One region of the Pollutimonas sp. M17 genome, then DNA from elsewhere that is predicted to be linked to it. Evidence: predicted binding sites of a transcription regulator. Region 1 holds the regulator's gene; each other region holds the start of a gene.
The links. The regulator FNR, encoded in region 1, switches genes on or off when oxygen is low (the NO sensors DNR and NnrR bind a similar motif). The targets are predictions, from matches to a motif close to TTGATNNNNATCAA.

Region 1 (5,134 bases):
GGAACCAGCACAGCAGCGAAATAAAAGGCCACACATGAGCAGCGAACCACCCGTCAATCCGACCACGCAAACATCCGCGGCGGCGCCCGCCTGGCAGCCGCCCCGCGTATCCAGGGTCGGGGGTGGCGCTTCTCCGCAGGTCGAGAAGGCGCTGTCCGACGTGCGCAGCAAGATCTACCCGCGCTCGGTGTCGGGCATCTTCGCGCGCTGGCGCATCGTCATGGTGTTCGTGACGCAATTGATCTTCTACGGACTGCCCTGGCTGCAATGGAACGGCCGCCAGGCCGTATTGTTCGATCTGGCCGCGCGCAAGTTCTACATCTTCGGCATGGTGCTGTGGCCGCAGGACGTCATCTACCTGGCCGTCCTGCTGGTGGTTTCGGCCTTCGCCCTGTTCCTGTTCACCGCGATGGCGGGGCGCCTGTTCTGCGGCTATGCCTGTCCGCAAACGGTCTATACCGAAATCTTCATGTGGGTCGAGCGGCGCATCGAGGGCGACCGGCTGGCGCGCATCCGCCTGGACGAGCAACCCTGGACATGGCGCAAGATACGCCTGAAGGCATCCAAGCACATCGTCTGGCTGCTGATCGCCTGGTGGACGGGCTCCACCTTCATCGGCTATTTCGCGCCCATACGCGAACTGGGCATGGGCCTGCTGACCCTGTCCCTGGGGCCGTGGCAGTGGTTCTGGATGGTGTTCTACGCCTTCGCGACCTGGGGCAACGCGGGCTTCATGCGTGAAGCCGTCTGCAAATACATGTGCCCCTATGCGCGCTTCCAGAGCGTGATGGTCGACGACGACACCTTCGTGGTGACCTACGACCATGTGCGCGGTGAGCCCAGGGGCGGACGCTCGCGCCGCATCGACCACAAGGAAGCCGGCATGGGCGACTGCGTCGATTGCAGCCTGTGCGTGCAGGTTTGCCCCACCGGCATCGACATCCGCGACGGCCTGCAATACATGTGCATAGGCTGCGGCGCCTGTGTCGACGCCTGTGATCAGGTCATGGAAAAAATGGATTATCCCAAAGGCCTGATCCGATATACCTCCGGGCGCGCCATCGCCGACGGCATGACGCAAAGCCAGGTCCGCAAGCGCATGCTGCGGCCGCGGGTGCTGGCTTACTCCTTCATATTGGGGTTGATCGTCATTGGCTTCGTGGTGTCGCTGGCCACGCGCACGAACCTGCGCATGGACGTCATCCGCGACCGGGGCGTACTGGGCCGCGAAGTGGCGGGCGGCATGATAGAGAACGTTTATCGCCTGCAGTTCATCAACACGTCCGAGTCGCCGGTCGAGCTGACCCTGGGCGCCAGCGGTCTGCCCGAGCTGTCCATCATGACGGCCGACCATGGCGCGACCACAGTCCACGTCGATCCGGCGTCGAACCGGCTGGTGCCCATCGTGGTACGGGCGCCGGCCGGCAAGGTCGACGCGGGCCTGCACGATATCGAGCTCACCGTGGTGGGCAGCTATGGCGAGGAAGGCGAAACGACCGTCGTCGAGCGTTCCAGCTTTTTTGTGCCAAAATGATTCCAGGAGGCAGCACCATGTCCGACACCCAACCCACTGGCGCGAATGGGCCCGAAAACAGCAGCAAGCCCTGGTGGCGGGAGCCCTGGCCATGGATACTCATGGCCGGCCCGGCGGCGGCCGTCGTTGGCTGTATCATTACCATTGTGCTGGCGGTGCAGAATTTTGGGGATCAGGCCATTACCGACGGGGGCGTCAAGCGCGGCCTGGTCGTCAGCAAGCAAACCCAGACTCCGCCGCCTTCAAAACCTTAGGCAAGCAAAAGAATACGACGGGAGACCTTTATGCGGTGGCGTTCATTGATGTGGATTTTATGGCCTTCGTTCCTGGTGGGCGCGGCCACCAGTGCAGCGGTATTCGCCATGGTCGATCCCCTGGATATCGCCTTTTTCGGCTATATGGAAGCTACTCGCCAGCAAGTGTATGCGGGGGGATTCTTTCTTTTCTGGCTGATGGCCGCCTTGTCCAGCGCCCTGAGCCTGCACCTGGCGCCTCGCGGCCAGCTGGTCGACGAGTTCGGCGATCCCATAGAGCAATAACCGCCGCGTAGCGGCGGGGCGGCCCTCAGCCGCAGTCGGTGCCGGCCAGCGCCTGCAGATTGCGCATGTCCAGGATGTGGACCTCGCGTTGCTGGACCCGGATCAGCCCCTCCCGCGCAAAGCGGGAAAACAGACGGCTGACGGTCTCCAGGGTCAGGCCCAGGTAGTTGCCGATTTCCTCGCGGCTCATGCGCAGGATGAATTCACTGGCCGAATAGCCCAGCACAACCAGCCTTTGCGACAGGTTCACCAGGAAGGCGGCCAGCCTTTGCTCGGACCGCAGGGCGCCCAGGGCCATGATCAGATGGTGCGAACGGCTGATTTCCTTGCTCATGAGCCGCCGGAACTGTTGCTGCAGCACTGGAAGATGCTGCGACAGCTGGTCCATTTCGTCTATGCGTATGACACAGACTTCGGTATCTTCCAGCGCGATGGCGTGGGATACATGGGTGTTGTCCAGCAGGCCGTCCATGCCCAGGATCTCGCCGGGCAGCAGGAAGCCGGTGATCTGCACCTGGCCGGAGGAATCCTCCAGCTGGGTCTTCAGGGAGCCCGACCGGATGCCGTACACCGCTTCGGTCTTGTCGCCCAGGCGGAACAGGGCACTCCCCTTGGGGATGCGGATGCGTTCCTTGACCAATTCATCCAGCTTGGCGACATCATTGCGCGGCATGCCCAGCGGCAGGCATATTTCGCTGAGCATGCAAGTGGAACAGCGCGTCGAATTGGGAGTAACAGGAATTTTTTTCTGCATTCAATCGTCCTCGTGGGCGAGGAAGTAAGGTTCGGCGGCCAGCTAAGGGCCGTATGCTTCATTGTAAGCTTTCAGTCAGGGAGACTGGCGCATCCCTTGCCATGACATGCATCAAGTATACGGTAGCGGGCTTTTAATCCCTTGCTTGTCACCTGAGTGTGGTTTTTTCGCCAGTGGGATTCCAGTAGGCGGGCGATGCATAGCGCGCCTTGACCATGTCGATGAACAGGCGTACACGCAGGGGCAGGTGCTTGCGTTCGGGCAGCATGGCGAAAATGCCGTTGGCCGGGGCCGCGTAGTCGTCCAGCACGCTGATCAGGCGCCCCTCGGCCAGGTCCTCCTGGACTTCCCACAAAGAACGCCAGGCCAGCCCGATGCCGGCCAGCGTCCACTGATGCAGCACCGATCCGTCGCTGCAGGCCATATTGCCCTTGACGCGCACGGCGCGCAGTTCCCCGTCCTGCCTGAGCAGCCACCCCCGGGCCTGATTGCCCTGGTTGCCGAAAGACAGGCAGTTGTGCTGCGCCAGATCGTCGGGCGTATTGGGGCGGCCGTATTCCTGCAGGTAGGACGGAGCGGCGACGATGACGCGTTTGTTGTCGGCCAGGCGCAATCCGACGATCTGGGAATCGTCCAGTTCGCCCAGGCGGATGGCGCAGTCGTAGCGTTCTTCGATGAGATCGACCAGGCGGTCGCTGAGGTCGAGGGTGACGGTGACCTCGGGGTAGGCGGCGACGAACTCGGGTATCAGCGGCGCCACGTGGCGCCGCCCGAAGCCCGCCGGCGCGCTGACGCGCAAATGCCCGCTGGGCCGTATGCTGCCCTGTGAAATGCGCGATTCAGCGTCATTCAGTTCGCGCAGGATGCGCTGCGCCTCTTCGAACAGTTCGGCGCCTTCCGAGGTCAGGGACAGGCGGCGGGTGGAGCGCGCCAGAAGCTTGATGCCCAGGCGCGCTTCAAGCGAGCTGATGCGCCGGCCCATCATTGCCGGGGCGATGCCTTCGGCCCGGGCGGCGGCCGACAGGCTGCCCAGTGTCGCAACGGCCACGAAGCTTTCGAGTTGTTTGAATTTGTCCATGCTGGCGTGTCAGGTAGGCGGCCAGTCAGTGCGGGGCCGGGCCAAGTGCAATAGTATCAGCATGGGGAACGCCTTCGGTCCGCGGCGGCCGCAAACGCCCTTGAAAATGCCTGTTCCGGCCGCACATATTCACTATTCGAGCACATGCTCTCCCATTTCAGTGAAAACCATATTATGCGATACGATAAATTGACGACGAAGTTCCAGCAGGCCCTTGCCGACGCGCAAAGCCTGGCCGTGAAGCACGATAATCAGTATATCGAGCCGGCCCACGTCCTGGCGGCCCTGCTGGCCGATACGGACAGCGGTGCGGCCAGCCTGCTGGCGCGCGCCGGCGTGGCGGCCAACCGCCTGGGGCCGGCCTTGAACACGCAGATCGAAAGCTTCCCCCAGGTGCAGGGCGCCGAGGGCAATATCCAGGCCAGCCGCGATTTGCAGGCGGCGCTGGCGCGCACCGACAAAGAGGCCTCGAACCGGGGCGATACCTATATTGCCAGCGAACTCTTCCTGCTGGCCATGTCCGACGACAAGGGCGAAACCGGCCGGCTCCTGCGCGAGTCGGGCCTGCAGCGCAAGGCGCTGGAAGCCGCCATCGAGGCGGTGCGCGGCGGCGCGTCGGTATCCGACTCCGAAGGCGAATCCAACCGCGAGGCCTTGTCCAAGTACACCACCGACCTGACCGAGCGCGCCCGCCAGGGCAAGCTGGACCCGGTGATCGGCCGCGACGACGAAATCCGCCGTTCCATACAGATATTGCAGCGACGCACCAAGAACAACCCTGTGCTCATCGGCGAGCCGGGCGTGGGCAAGACGGCCATCGTCGAAGGGCTGGCGCAGCGCATCGTCAACAACGAGGTGCCCGAGACCCTGAAGGGCAAGCGGGTATTGTCCCTGGACATGGCGGCCTTGCTGGCCGGCGCCAAGTATCGGGGCGAATTCGAAGAGCGGCTGAAGGCGGTCCTGAAGGAGCTTTCCCAGGACGACGGGCAGACCATCGTCTTCATCGATGAATTGCACACCATGGTCGGCGCGGGCAAGGCCGAGGGCGCGATGGACGCCGGCAACATGCTCAAGCCCGCCCTGTCGCGCGGCGAACTGCATTGCATAGGCGCGACCACGCTGGACGAATACCGCAAGTACATCGAGAAGGATGCCGCGCTGGAACGCCGCTTCCAGAAGGTCTTCATCAACGAGCCCGATGTCGAATCCACCATTGCCATCCTGCGCGG
Region 2 (5,134 bases), 780 kb from region 1:
CGACCTGGGCCAGCGACAGCACGCGGGGCAGCACGGCGCGCACCACCCCGAAGTTCTCGCGATAGAAATTGATGGCCTCGTAGTTGGTGGCCGATCCCTGCACCGACAGGTGCAGGCGCAATTGCGGATGCCGGCGGCTGGCGTAGGCCATCAGGCCGGGATCGGCGACGATCATGGCGTCGACACCCGAATCCGCCGCGCGGTCCACCGCGACTCGCCACTCTTGCCAGGCGCGCGGCTGCGCATAGGTATTCAAGGCCAGGAATACCTTGCGTCCCTTTTCATGCGCATAGCGTATGCCTTCGGCGATGGCGGCCTCATCGAAATTCAGGCCGGCGAAGTTGCGCGCATTGGTCGCATCGCGGAACCCCAGGTAGACGCAGTCGGCGCCGTTGTCGACGGCGGCCTTCAGGGCCGGCAGGCTGCCGGCCGGACAAACCAGTTCGACGGCGGGCGCCGCCCCTGGCATCGTGGGCGTGGAGAAAGTCATGAAAATCCTGCTGGACGGTTCAGGCGGGAAGCAAGGCGTCGGCGGCCCGCACGGTGGGCGCCGCGACCGCGTTCAGCGCGGGGCGGATGCCATTGAGCAGATAGTCGAGCAGCTCGCGCACGGGACGTATGGCGTTGCCGAATGGCAGCTTTTCCGAGCCCCGGAAAAACAGGCCGCGCTTGATGTCGCCGGCCAGCGCGAACGCCAGCTGCGTGTCGATGCAGAACTGTCCGTGCTTGCTGATGCCGTCGCGCAGGCCGCAAGCGGCCAGGCAATCGAAGCCCACCGTGCAGGGGCGCTTCTTGGCGATGCGTTGCAGCTTCTCTTCCTTTTCCAGGTAATTGGCCAGCCAGGGCGTGCGCACCGCGCGGGCCGGCAGGCCGGCGACGCTCATGAAGGTCACGATGTCTTCGGGCTTGGCCTCGACCAGAACCTTCTTGAAGTTGGGATGCGCGTCGCCTTCCTCTGTTACAGCGAAAGGCGAACCGCATTGAACCGCGCTGGCCCCCATGCCCATCAGCTTGACGACCTGCTCGTGGCTGTGAATGCCGCCGCCGGTGATCAGGGGAATGTTCTCTTTTTCGATATCCAGTTCCTTGAAGAGCTCCAGCGTGCCTTCCAGCACATTCGCAAAGGCGAAATTAGGATTGTCCAGGCTGTCGGCGGTCGGCGCGCCAAGGTGGCCCGCCGCGTACTTGGGGTTCTCGATGACGATGGCATCCGGCAGGCGGTTCTTGCGCATCCATTTTTTCAGGATCAGCCCGATGCCGCGCACGTCCGACAAGATGGGAATGATCGCCACCTTGGAAAAGCCGCTGGTCAATTCGGGCAGGTCCAGGGGCAGGCCCGCGCCCACCACGACGGCGTCCGCCTCGCTTTCGCAGGCCTGGCGCACGTACGAGGTATACTCGGACACGGCCCGCATGACATTGACCGCCACCAGGCCCTTGCCCGCAGCCATTTTGTGGGCGGCCTTGACCTCGCGGTCGAGCGCGACGAGATTGGCCGAATCGATCAGCTCCTTGTTGCGCGAACGGCCCGTCTGCACCATGAGGTCGGGATGATGGCGGCGCAGATCGACGCTGGAAATCGTGCCCATCGCGCCCAGCGAAGCGACCGTGCCCGCCAGCCTGTGGGCCGACACGCCAACCCCCATGCCTCCCTGCACAATAGGCAACAGCGCCTTGCCTTTCAACTTGAGTCGTTCCAATGCGGTCTGCAACACAATAATCGTCCTTGCTTGAAAATAACGGCGTATGAACGCAGATGCCACTATGTAGGCAAAAGCCAGCAGCTTCCTTAATAAATATCAAGGTTCCGGCGTTTACCCGAATGTAAAAATACAGCGTTCGCAATGAGGTTATGCCGCCCGGCAGGCCTGTATATGTGTAGGGTGATGCTTATGGAAAACAGCAAGGAAGAAATCGTTCTGGACGTTTGCGGACTGGAGCCCCCAGAGCCGCTGGAGCGCGTGCTGGACGCCTTGTCCGTTCTTGCGGCCGGCGCCCGGCTGCGCATGCTCATCGACCGCGAGCCGCATCCGCTGTACGGCATCCTGCGCAACAACCGTTACGATTACACCACCCGCATCGACGATCGTCATCGATACGAAATCCTTATCTGGCATAAAGACTGATGCAGCGCGCCCTGTCATTTCAGCAGTCCCCCGCGCCCGGCGTCCCTTTGCGCTTCCTGTTCACCGCGCCGCTGTTCGTCCTGCTGGCCGCCGCACTGCTGCTCTGGTCCGGGCCGTCCGCGCTGTCATCGCGCTGGACGGGGCATGCCTTGGCATTGACGCACCTGTTCACACTGGGCGTCCTGGCCAATGCCATGGCGGGCGCCTTGATGCAGATACTGCCCGTCGCGACAGGTGTGAGCGTACTGGCGCCCAGGGCGACCTCCATCGCCGTGCATGCCTTGCTGAACCTGGGCACGCTGGCGCTGGCCGCCGCCTTTCTTTCCTTCCGTCCCTGGATGTTCGCGCTGGCGCTGACCCTGCTCTGCGCCGCACTGGGCTGCTTCCTGGCCGCCTGTGCGGGCGGTCTATGGAAATACCGCAGGCTGGCCACCAAGGGTTCGACCGAGATCCTCGCCACCACCCGGCTGGCGCTTGCGGCGCTGCTGGCCGCCGCGGCCCTGGGCGCCATGCTGGCCGCGGGCTTCGCCTGGCCTTTGCCGTTTTCCCGGGTACTCACCAATGCGCATGGAGCGTGGGGACTGCTGGGCTGGGTGGGCCTGCTGATCATCGGCATGGCCTATCAGGTCATTCCCATTTTCCAGGTGACTGAAATCTATCCCAAGCCCTTGACGCGCTGGCTGGCGCCCGTGATCTTCGTGCTGCTCGCGGCCTATATGGCCAATACCCTGGCGCCACCGGCCATGCGCATGGAAATCGACCTGGCCATAGGCGCCGCCATGCTGGCGGCCTACACCGCCTATGCCATCGTCACCTTGCGGCTGCTCTGGACGCGCAAAAGGCCCAAGGCCGATGCCACGACTCTATTCTGGCACACCGCCATGCTGTCCCTGGCCGCCTGCGGACCGGTCTGGCTGGCCCAGGCGGCGGGCGCGAAGGATTTTTCCGTCAGTCTCGGGCTGCTATTCATCGTGGGTTTCGGCTGGTCCGCCGTCAACGGCATGCTGTACAAGATCATCCCCTTCCTGCTTTGGTATCACGCGCAGAAAGACCTGGCCATCGCGCTGCGCGTCGTGCCCAAGGTGAAGGATTTCATTCCCGATGCCATCGCCGCGCGGCAGTACTGGGCTCATCTGATCGCCCTGCTGCTGCTTCTATCGGCCAGCCTGCTGCCCGCCCTGTTCTCGCATGCCGCCGGCCTGGCGCTGGCCGTATCGGCGGCCTGGCTGCTGTTCAACATGGCCCGGGCCCTGGGCTTTTATCTGCGGGCCCGAAAACAGATTGCACTGGCGCTGGCTGAACTGCCTCAGCCCTGATAGGAGCCCAGCCGGGCAACGTCCAGGACGGTGACTTCGCGGCCCTTGACCCGGATCAGCTCATGGGCGCACAAGTCGTGCAAGATGCGCGAGAAATGCTCCGGCGTGAGGTTCAGCCGCGAAGCGATCACCGTCTTGCTGGTTTCCAGGCGGAAGTGATGGCCGTCCTTGCATTGCTCGTCCTTCAGCAGATAGCCGATGACGCGCTGGGTGCCTGACCGCAGGGAATAGGCCTCGACGTCGCCCATCAGGCTATGCAGGCGCTGGCTCAGGCCCGCCAGCATCTTGCGCGCAAAACCCGGATGCCGACCCAGTTCATGAAAGATGACTGCCTTGCCGACATGCAGCAGCAAGGTGTCGGCAAGGGCCTGGGCCGACACGATGTAGGCCTTTTCCATGAACATCAGCGCTTCGCCGAAGCTGTCGCCGGGGCCGATCAGCCGAACGACCTTCTCGCTTCCGCCCGGCGACACGAACATCAGCTTGACCTGCCCGTAGACCACGGTGTGCAGCCCCACGCAAGGCTCGCCCCGGTGAAAAACCATTTCGCCCCGCGCGACCTGGACTTCGGTCGTGCCGGAAGCCAGGTTGTCGAGTTCATGAGCGCTCAGCTCGTTGAACAGGGGTAGCCTGGCCAGGAAATCCTGGGTACGCGTCTTGCCGCTCGTCATATTGCTAGAATCCCGTATCGATATTGTTGTGGCGCCGCGCAAACGCGGCGGCTACCCCACTCAAAAAACATGTGATCAAAATCCTGTTCAACATCGCCGGTACCCTGGCGTTGATCCTTGCCGTGCTGGGGCTGTTCCTGCCCCTGCTGCCCACCACGCCCTTCCTGCTGCTGGCGTCGGCCTGCTATATACGCGGCTCCGAACGCATGCACCGCTGGCTGACCGGACACCGCATACTGGGACCCTACCTGATAGGCATACAAACCGGCCGGGGCATCCCCATGCGCGCCAAGGTCATTACCCTGGTCTTCCTGTGGGCCACACTGGCCTTTTCCGCCTGGCATGTGCCCCTGCCCTGGGTGCGCCTGCTGCTTCTGATTCCCGGCATCTGCGTTACGGTGTATCTGTTGCGCATGAAGACCCTGCGCGCAAGCGATGCGCTGGCCGGCCCCGACGACCCGGCTAAATAAGCTTGGAGTACGTCGACACCGTGGGCTGGCCCAGGAATTTATCGAAGACCATGCCCATGGCCCGCACGAACAGACGGCCCTTAGGCGTGACGCCGATGCCCTTGTCGTCGATCCGCAGCAGGCCGGCATCCTTGAATGTCTGCAGCCTTTGCAGCTCGGGTTCGAAATAGTCCGTGAAGTCGATGCCATAGGTCCGGCCAAGCACGCTGAAATCCAGCGGCATGCTGCACATCAGGGTCATGATGACGTCGCGGCGCAAGACATCGTCCAGACTCAGTTCAAAGCCCTTTTCAATGGGCAGCCTGCCTTCGTCCAGTATCTGGTAATAGGCGTTCACGCTGCGCACCGACTGGCTGTACGAGTTGCCCACCTTGCCGATGGCCGAAACGCCCAGTCCGATCAGGTCGCACTCCGCGCGCGTGGTGTAGCCCTGGAAATTGCGATGCAGGCTTCCGTCGCGGCGCGCCAGGTTCAGTTCGTCGTCCGGCTTGGCGAAGTGATCGAGGCCGATGTATACATAGCCCGCTTCCAGCAGCCGCCGCGTGGACATC
Region 3 (5,134 bases), 770 kb from region 1:
CAAGGTGCGGCTCAGGGAAACAGCCTTGCGCCACCAGATCTGCCCTTACTGGCTGGGCATGGACCTGGCGCAATGGAGCGACGTCATCGTGGGCGACTACAACTACTACTTCGACACCTCCGCCCTGCTGCACGGCCTGACCGTGGCCCGCGAATGGCGGGTCGGCGTACTGGCCGATGAAGCCCACAACCTGCTTGAAAGGGCCCGCGCCATGTACAGCGCCGAGCTCTCGCAAGCCCGGCTGCGCGACGTTCAGCGCGCCTCGCCTTCCGCCCTGAAGAAGGCCCTGGGCAGCCTGCTCAGGCAGTGGAGCGAAACCTTCCGCGATCAGGAAGCCGCCTACCAGGCCTACACCGGCCTGCCGCCGAAATTCCTGGCGGCGCTCTTGCGGACTAGCGGCGCGCTGACGGAGCATTTTGCCGATCACCCTGAAGACGCCGACGGCGCGCTGCAAGGATTGCATTTCGACATCCTGCATTTTCTCCGGATGGCGGAATCGTTTGGCAGCCACTCCGTCTTCGACATCACGCTGGCGGGCAGCCCCAAGGCCAAGGCAAGAGATGGCGCCGCTGAAGGCCTTGGGGGGCAAGATGCCCTGTTCTGCATACGCAACCTGATCCCGGCGCCTTTCCTGGAACAGCGCTATGCCGCCAGCCGCGCCACGGCGCTGTTCTCGGCCACCCTGAGTCCCTGGGCCTTCTACCGGGATACGCTGGGGCTGCCCGAAGACACCGCATGGGTGGACGTGGAATCCCCGTTCCGGCCGGACCAGCTTGAGGTCCGCGTCGCCGCCGGCATATCCACGCGCTACGCGCAGCGGGCGCGATCCCTGGCCCCCATCGCCCGCCTCATGCAAACCCAGTACCGGAAGCGGCCCGGCAATTACCTGAGCTACTTCAGCAGCTTCGATTACATGCAGCAGGCGGCCGACGCATTCGTCCGGCTTTGCCCGGACATTCCGGTATGGCGGCAATCGCGCGGAATGGACGAGCGCGGCAGGGAGCATTTCCTGGAGCGCTTCGCCCCGGATGGCCGGGGCATCGGCTTCGCCGTTCTGGGCGGCGCGTTCTCCGAAGGCATCGACCTTCCCGGAAGCCGGCTGATCGGCGCCTTCATCTCGACGCTGGGGCTGCCTCAGGTCAACTCCGTGAACGAGCAGATAAAACAATGCATGGACGGCGCCTTCGGCGCGCGGCGCGGCTACGACTATGCCTATCTGTACCCCGGCATCCAGAAAGTCATACAGGCCGCCGGACGGGTGATACGCAGCCACGAGGATCGGGGCGTTGTGCATCTCATCGACGACCGCTACGGACAACCCCGGATAAGGGCGCTGCTCCCCGCCTGGTGGCGGGTAGAATACGGCAACGACAACGGAAGCCCCAGCGGCGAACATCGATGAAACCGGCAATGATACCGTGGGCGCTTTCAGGCGGCGCGGCCGTGGCAGTGGGCTTTGCGCGGTTCGGCTATGCGCTGATCCTGCCGGCCATGAAAACCGACCTGGAGCTGAACTACGCCCAGGCCGGCTGGCTGAATACCGCCAATGCACTGGGGTATCTGCTGGGCGCGCTGCTGACCATCTATTTCGTCGCACGCATCGGCAACCGCAGGCTGTTCGTCGCCGGCCTGGCGCTGACCACGCTGGCCCTGCTGGCCAACGGCCTGACGCACGACTTCCAGCTGTTGACCCTGTATCGCTTCCTGGCGGGCTTCGGCGCGGCGGGCGCCTTCATCTGCGGAGGCGTGCTGTCCGGCGTGCTGGGCACCCGTGCCATCGTCATCTTCTTCAGCGGCGGGGGCATAGGCATGCTGGCCACCGGCGCCCTGCTGCCCTGGCTGTTCGATTACGCCGGCCCGGCCGCCTGGCCCTGGGCATGGATAGGATCGGGCGGAGTGTGCATCCCCCTGTCGCTGGCCGCCGTGGCGGCCATGCGGACCATTGCCGAACCTTCCGCCAGCGGCGCCACGGCCGCCTGGCCCTGGCGTCCCTGCGTGCCCGAATTCACCGCCTACTTCCTGTTCGGCCTGGGCTACATCGCCTACATGACCTTCATCGTGGCCTGGCTGCGCCAAAGCCACATACAAGCACTGTCGATCGCCGCCGCCACCTCGATCATGTGGAGCCTGCTGGGCATCATGACGCTGCTGGCGCCGCTGATCTGGGCGCGGGTCTTCAATGGCCGGCGCGACGGCCTGCCCATGGCCGCGTCCATGATCGTGCTGGCCGCCGGCGCGGCGCTGCCCTTGATTGTGCCCAGCATCGCGGGCGCATGGCTATCCGCCGCGCTGGTGGGCTCCAGCGTCTTCATGGTGCCGTCGGCGGCCACCGGCTTCGTCAAGACCAATCTGCCCAAGGCCGCCTGGGGAAGCTCGCTGGCGGTGGCGACCAGCCTCTTCGCCATCGGGCAGGCCGTCGGTCCGGTGGCGGCCGGATGGATCAGCGATCTTTCCGGTTCGCTCTCGACCGGCCTGGCTGTTTCCGCCGCCATGCTGATACTGGGCGCAGCGATCGCGCTTACCCAGAAACCCCTGCGAAGCCAATGAACTCAACCTTATTGGCAATGTGGTTCTGAGCCGGATCGGCGCGACGGCTACCTATAATCAAAACACGACCTCCACTCTTTACAAGGACTTGATCGTGTCAATTGATTCCCCCATTCCTGTGTTTTCCGAAGGCGTGCATCCCTTCGACGCGCGCGGCGTCGCCAAGCGCTTCCGCCATGCCGCCATCTTCGGCGCGCTGTCCGCGCTCCACCCTGGCGAAACCATGCGCTTTTGCAATGACCACGATCCGCTGCCATTGCTACAGCAGCTTCAAGGCCACTTCGGCGATCAGATCAAGATCGATTACGTATCGCGCCAGCCGGGCGAAATCGTGATCGATTTCCAGATACTCGGATAGTGTCCCGTCGACGCCATCGGAGACCGCTCGCACCGATAAGCGAGCCTTGAAGCCGCAAGCATCGATCATGCATTTTTTGGGCGCCATGCCGGCTGTCGCCGGCATGGCGCCTTCCATTTAACCTGCATCAAGCTATTCCAAAATAATCCGCCCCAATGCTTGACCACCACCATATATAGTAAATATCCTTCGTTTCACCACAATATATAGCGAAACGGAGCCAGCATGACGCATATCGACGTCGAGTCCTCGATCAATGAATACCTGGAGCGGGTCGACTGGCGCGTAAACGCCAATGCCAACCAGGGCTACTCGCTGGGCGGCCTGATCTTGAACGTATCGGGCAAGGTCATTGCCAACTACTGGCTGGACCACGTCTACCCGCCCGCCGTAGGCCAGGCCCACCGCGATGCCGACCTGCACATCCACGACCTGGACATGCTGTCGGGCTATTGCGCCGGATGGTCGCTGCGCACCCTGCTGAACGAAGGCCTGAACGGCATACCGGGCAAGGTGGAATCCAGCCCGCCCAGGCATATGTCCAGCGCGGTCGGCCAGATCGTGAATTTTCTGGGTACGCTGCAAAACGAATGGGCCGGCGCCCAGGCCTTCAGCTCCTTCGACACCTATATGGCGCCCTTCGTGCGCAAGGACGCCTTGAGCTATGCCGACGTCAAGCAATACGTACAGGAACTCATCTACAACCTGAACGTGCCGTCGCGCTGGGGGACGCAGACGCCCTTCACCAATTTGACCTTCGACTGGATCTGCCCCGAGGACCTGCGCGAACAGACGCCGCTGATCGGCGGCCAGGAAATGCCGTTCACCTATGGCGAGCTGCAAGCGGAAATGGACATGATCAATCGCGCCTACATCGAAATCATGATGGCCGGCGACGCCAAGGGCCGCGTGTTCACGTTTCCGATTCCCACCTACAACATCACCGCCGATTTCGACTGGCACAGCCCGAACGCGGAGCTGCTGTTCGAGATGACGGCCAAGTACGGGCTGCCTTATTTCCAGAACTTCATCAACTCCGAGCTCAAGCCCAACATGATCCGGTCCATGTGCTGCCGCCTGCAATTGGATCTGCGCGAGCTGCTCAAGCGCGGCAACGGCCTGTTCGGATCAGCCGAGCAAACCGGCTCGCTGGGCGTGGTCACGATCAACTGCGCACGGCTGGGCTATCTGCATGCCGGCGACGAGGCGGCGCTGCTGCGCCGGCTGGACGAACTACTGGAACTGGGCAAGGACAGCCTGGAGATCAAGCGGCAGGTCATCCAGCGCCTGATGGACGACGGCCTGTTTCCCTATACCCGGCGCTACCTGGGCACGCTGCGCAATCATTTCTCGACGCTGGGTGTGAACGGCATCAATGAAATGATCCGCAACTTCACTCACGACGGCCACGACATCACGACGCCCTGGGGCCATGCCTTCGCCCTGCGCCTGCTGGATCACGTGCGCGCACGCATGCTGGAATTCCAGGAAGAGACCGGTCACATGTACAACCTGGAAGCGACGCCCGCCGAAGGCACCACCTATCGCTTCGCCAAGGAAGACCGCAAGCGCTGCCCCGGCATACTGCAAGCGGGCACGGCGGACATGCCCTACTACACCAACTCGTCGCAACTGCCGGTGGGCTGCACCGACGATCCTTTCGAGGCGCTGGAGCGCCAGGACGAACTGCAACGCAAATACACCGGCGGCACGGTGCTGCATCTGTACATGACCGAGCCGCTGTCCAGCGCCGCCGCCTGCCGCGCCCTGGTGCAGCGCGCTCTGGGACGCTTCAAGCTGCCCTACATCACCGTAACGCCGACCTTTTCCATTTGCCCGGTTCACGGCTACCTGGGCGGCAGCCATGAATTCTGCCCCAAATGCGACGAAGAAATCCTGGCGCGAAAGCTGCGCCAGGCCGCTTGAGGCTATCGGCATCGAGAAGCCATTATCCATTTTCAACACCACTCCAGGAGAAACCAGCATGACATCCTTTGCACAACACACCATGGCATCGACCGCCACCCCGGCCCTTTCCGACGACGAACGCCAGCCCTGCGAAATCTGGACGCGCGTCATGGGCTATCACCGCCCCATGTCGTCGTTCAACATCGGCAAGAAGGGCGAGTTCCACGAGCGCAAGTATTTCAGCGAACGCGAGGCCCGGCTTGCGGCCTGAACCGCCGGACGTTGCCGTGCCTGAACAGGCGGAGCGCCGCCACAGCCTGA

Region 2: OEG81_RS07170 (DUF2249 domain-containing protein) is a predicted target of FNR. The motif match lies at 1,790-1,803, and genes of this name have one in related genera.
Region 3: OEG81_RS07215 (ribonucleoside triphosphate reductase) is a predicted target of FNR. The motif match lies at 3,023-3,036, and genes of this name have one in related genera.

The regions. Positions count from the first base shown of each region.
Region 1 covers NZ_CP107548.1:2,266,880-2,272,013, reverse strand. Annotated here, with positions in the region: gene ccoP (cytochrome-c oxidase, cbb3-type subunit III) at 1-24, shown strand, start outside; gene ccoG (cytochrome c oxidase accessory protein CcoG) at 35-1,534, shown strand; gene OEG81_RS10745 (FixH family protein) at 1,552-1,788, shown strand; gene OEG81_RS10740 (hypothetical protein) at 1,819-2,073, shown strand; gene fnr (fumarate/nitrate reduction transcriptional regulator Fnr) at 2,099-2,827, opposite strand; gene OEG81_RS10730 (LysR family transcriptional regulator) at 2,976-3,905, opposite strand; gene clpB (ATP-dependent chaperone ClpB) at 4,080-5,134, shown strand, end outside.
Region 2 covers NZ_CP107548.1:1,490,284-1,495,417, reverse strand. Annotated here, with positions in the region: gene ubiU (ubiquinone anaerobic biosynthesis protein UbiU) at 1-490, opposite strand, end outside; gene OEG81_RS07175 (NAD(P)H-dependent flavin oxidoreductase) at 510-1,748, opposite strand; gene OEG81_RS07170 (DUF2249 domain-containing protein) at 1,893-2,126, shown strand; gene OEG81_RS07165 (hypothetical protein) at 2,126-3,442, shown strand; gene OEG81_RS07160 (Crp/Fnr family transcriptional regulator) at 3,433-4,113, opposite strand; gene OEG81_RS07155 (YbaN family protein) at 4,185-4,583, shown strand; gene hemN (oxygen-independent coproporphyrinogen III oxidase) at 4,576-5,134, opposite strand, start outside.
Region 3 covers NZ_CP107548.1:1,499,274-1,504,407, reverse strand. Annotated here, with positions in the region: gene OEG81_RS07230 (ATP-dependent DNA helicase) at 1-1,402, shown strand, start outside; gene OEG81_RS07225 (YbfB/YjiJ family MFS transporter) at 1,399-2,547, shown strand; gene OEG81_RS07220 (DUF2249 domain-containing protein) at 2,642-2,905, shown strand; gene OEG81_RS07215 (ribonucleoside triphosphate reductase) at 3,131-4,831, shown strand; gene nrdD (anaerobic ribonucleoside-triphosphate reductase) at 4,890-5,084, shown strand; gene OEG81_RS07205 (anaerobic ribonucleoside-triphosphate reductase activating protein) at 5,101-5,134, shown strand, end outside.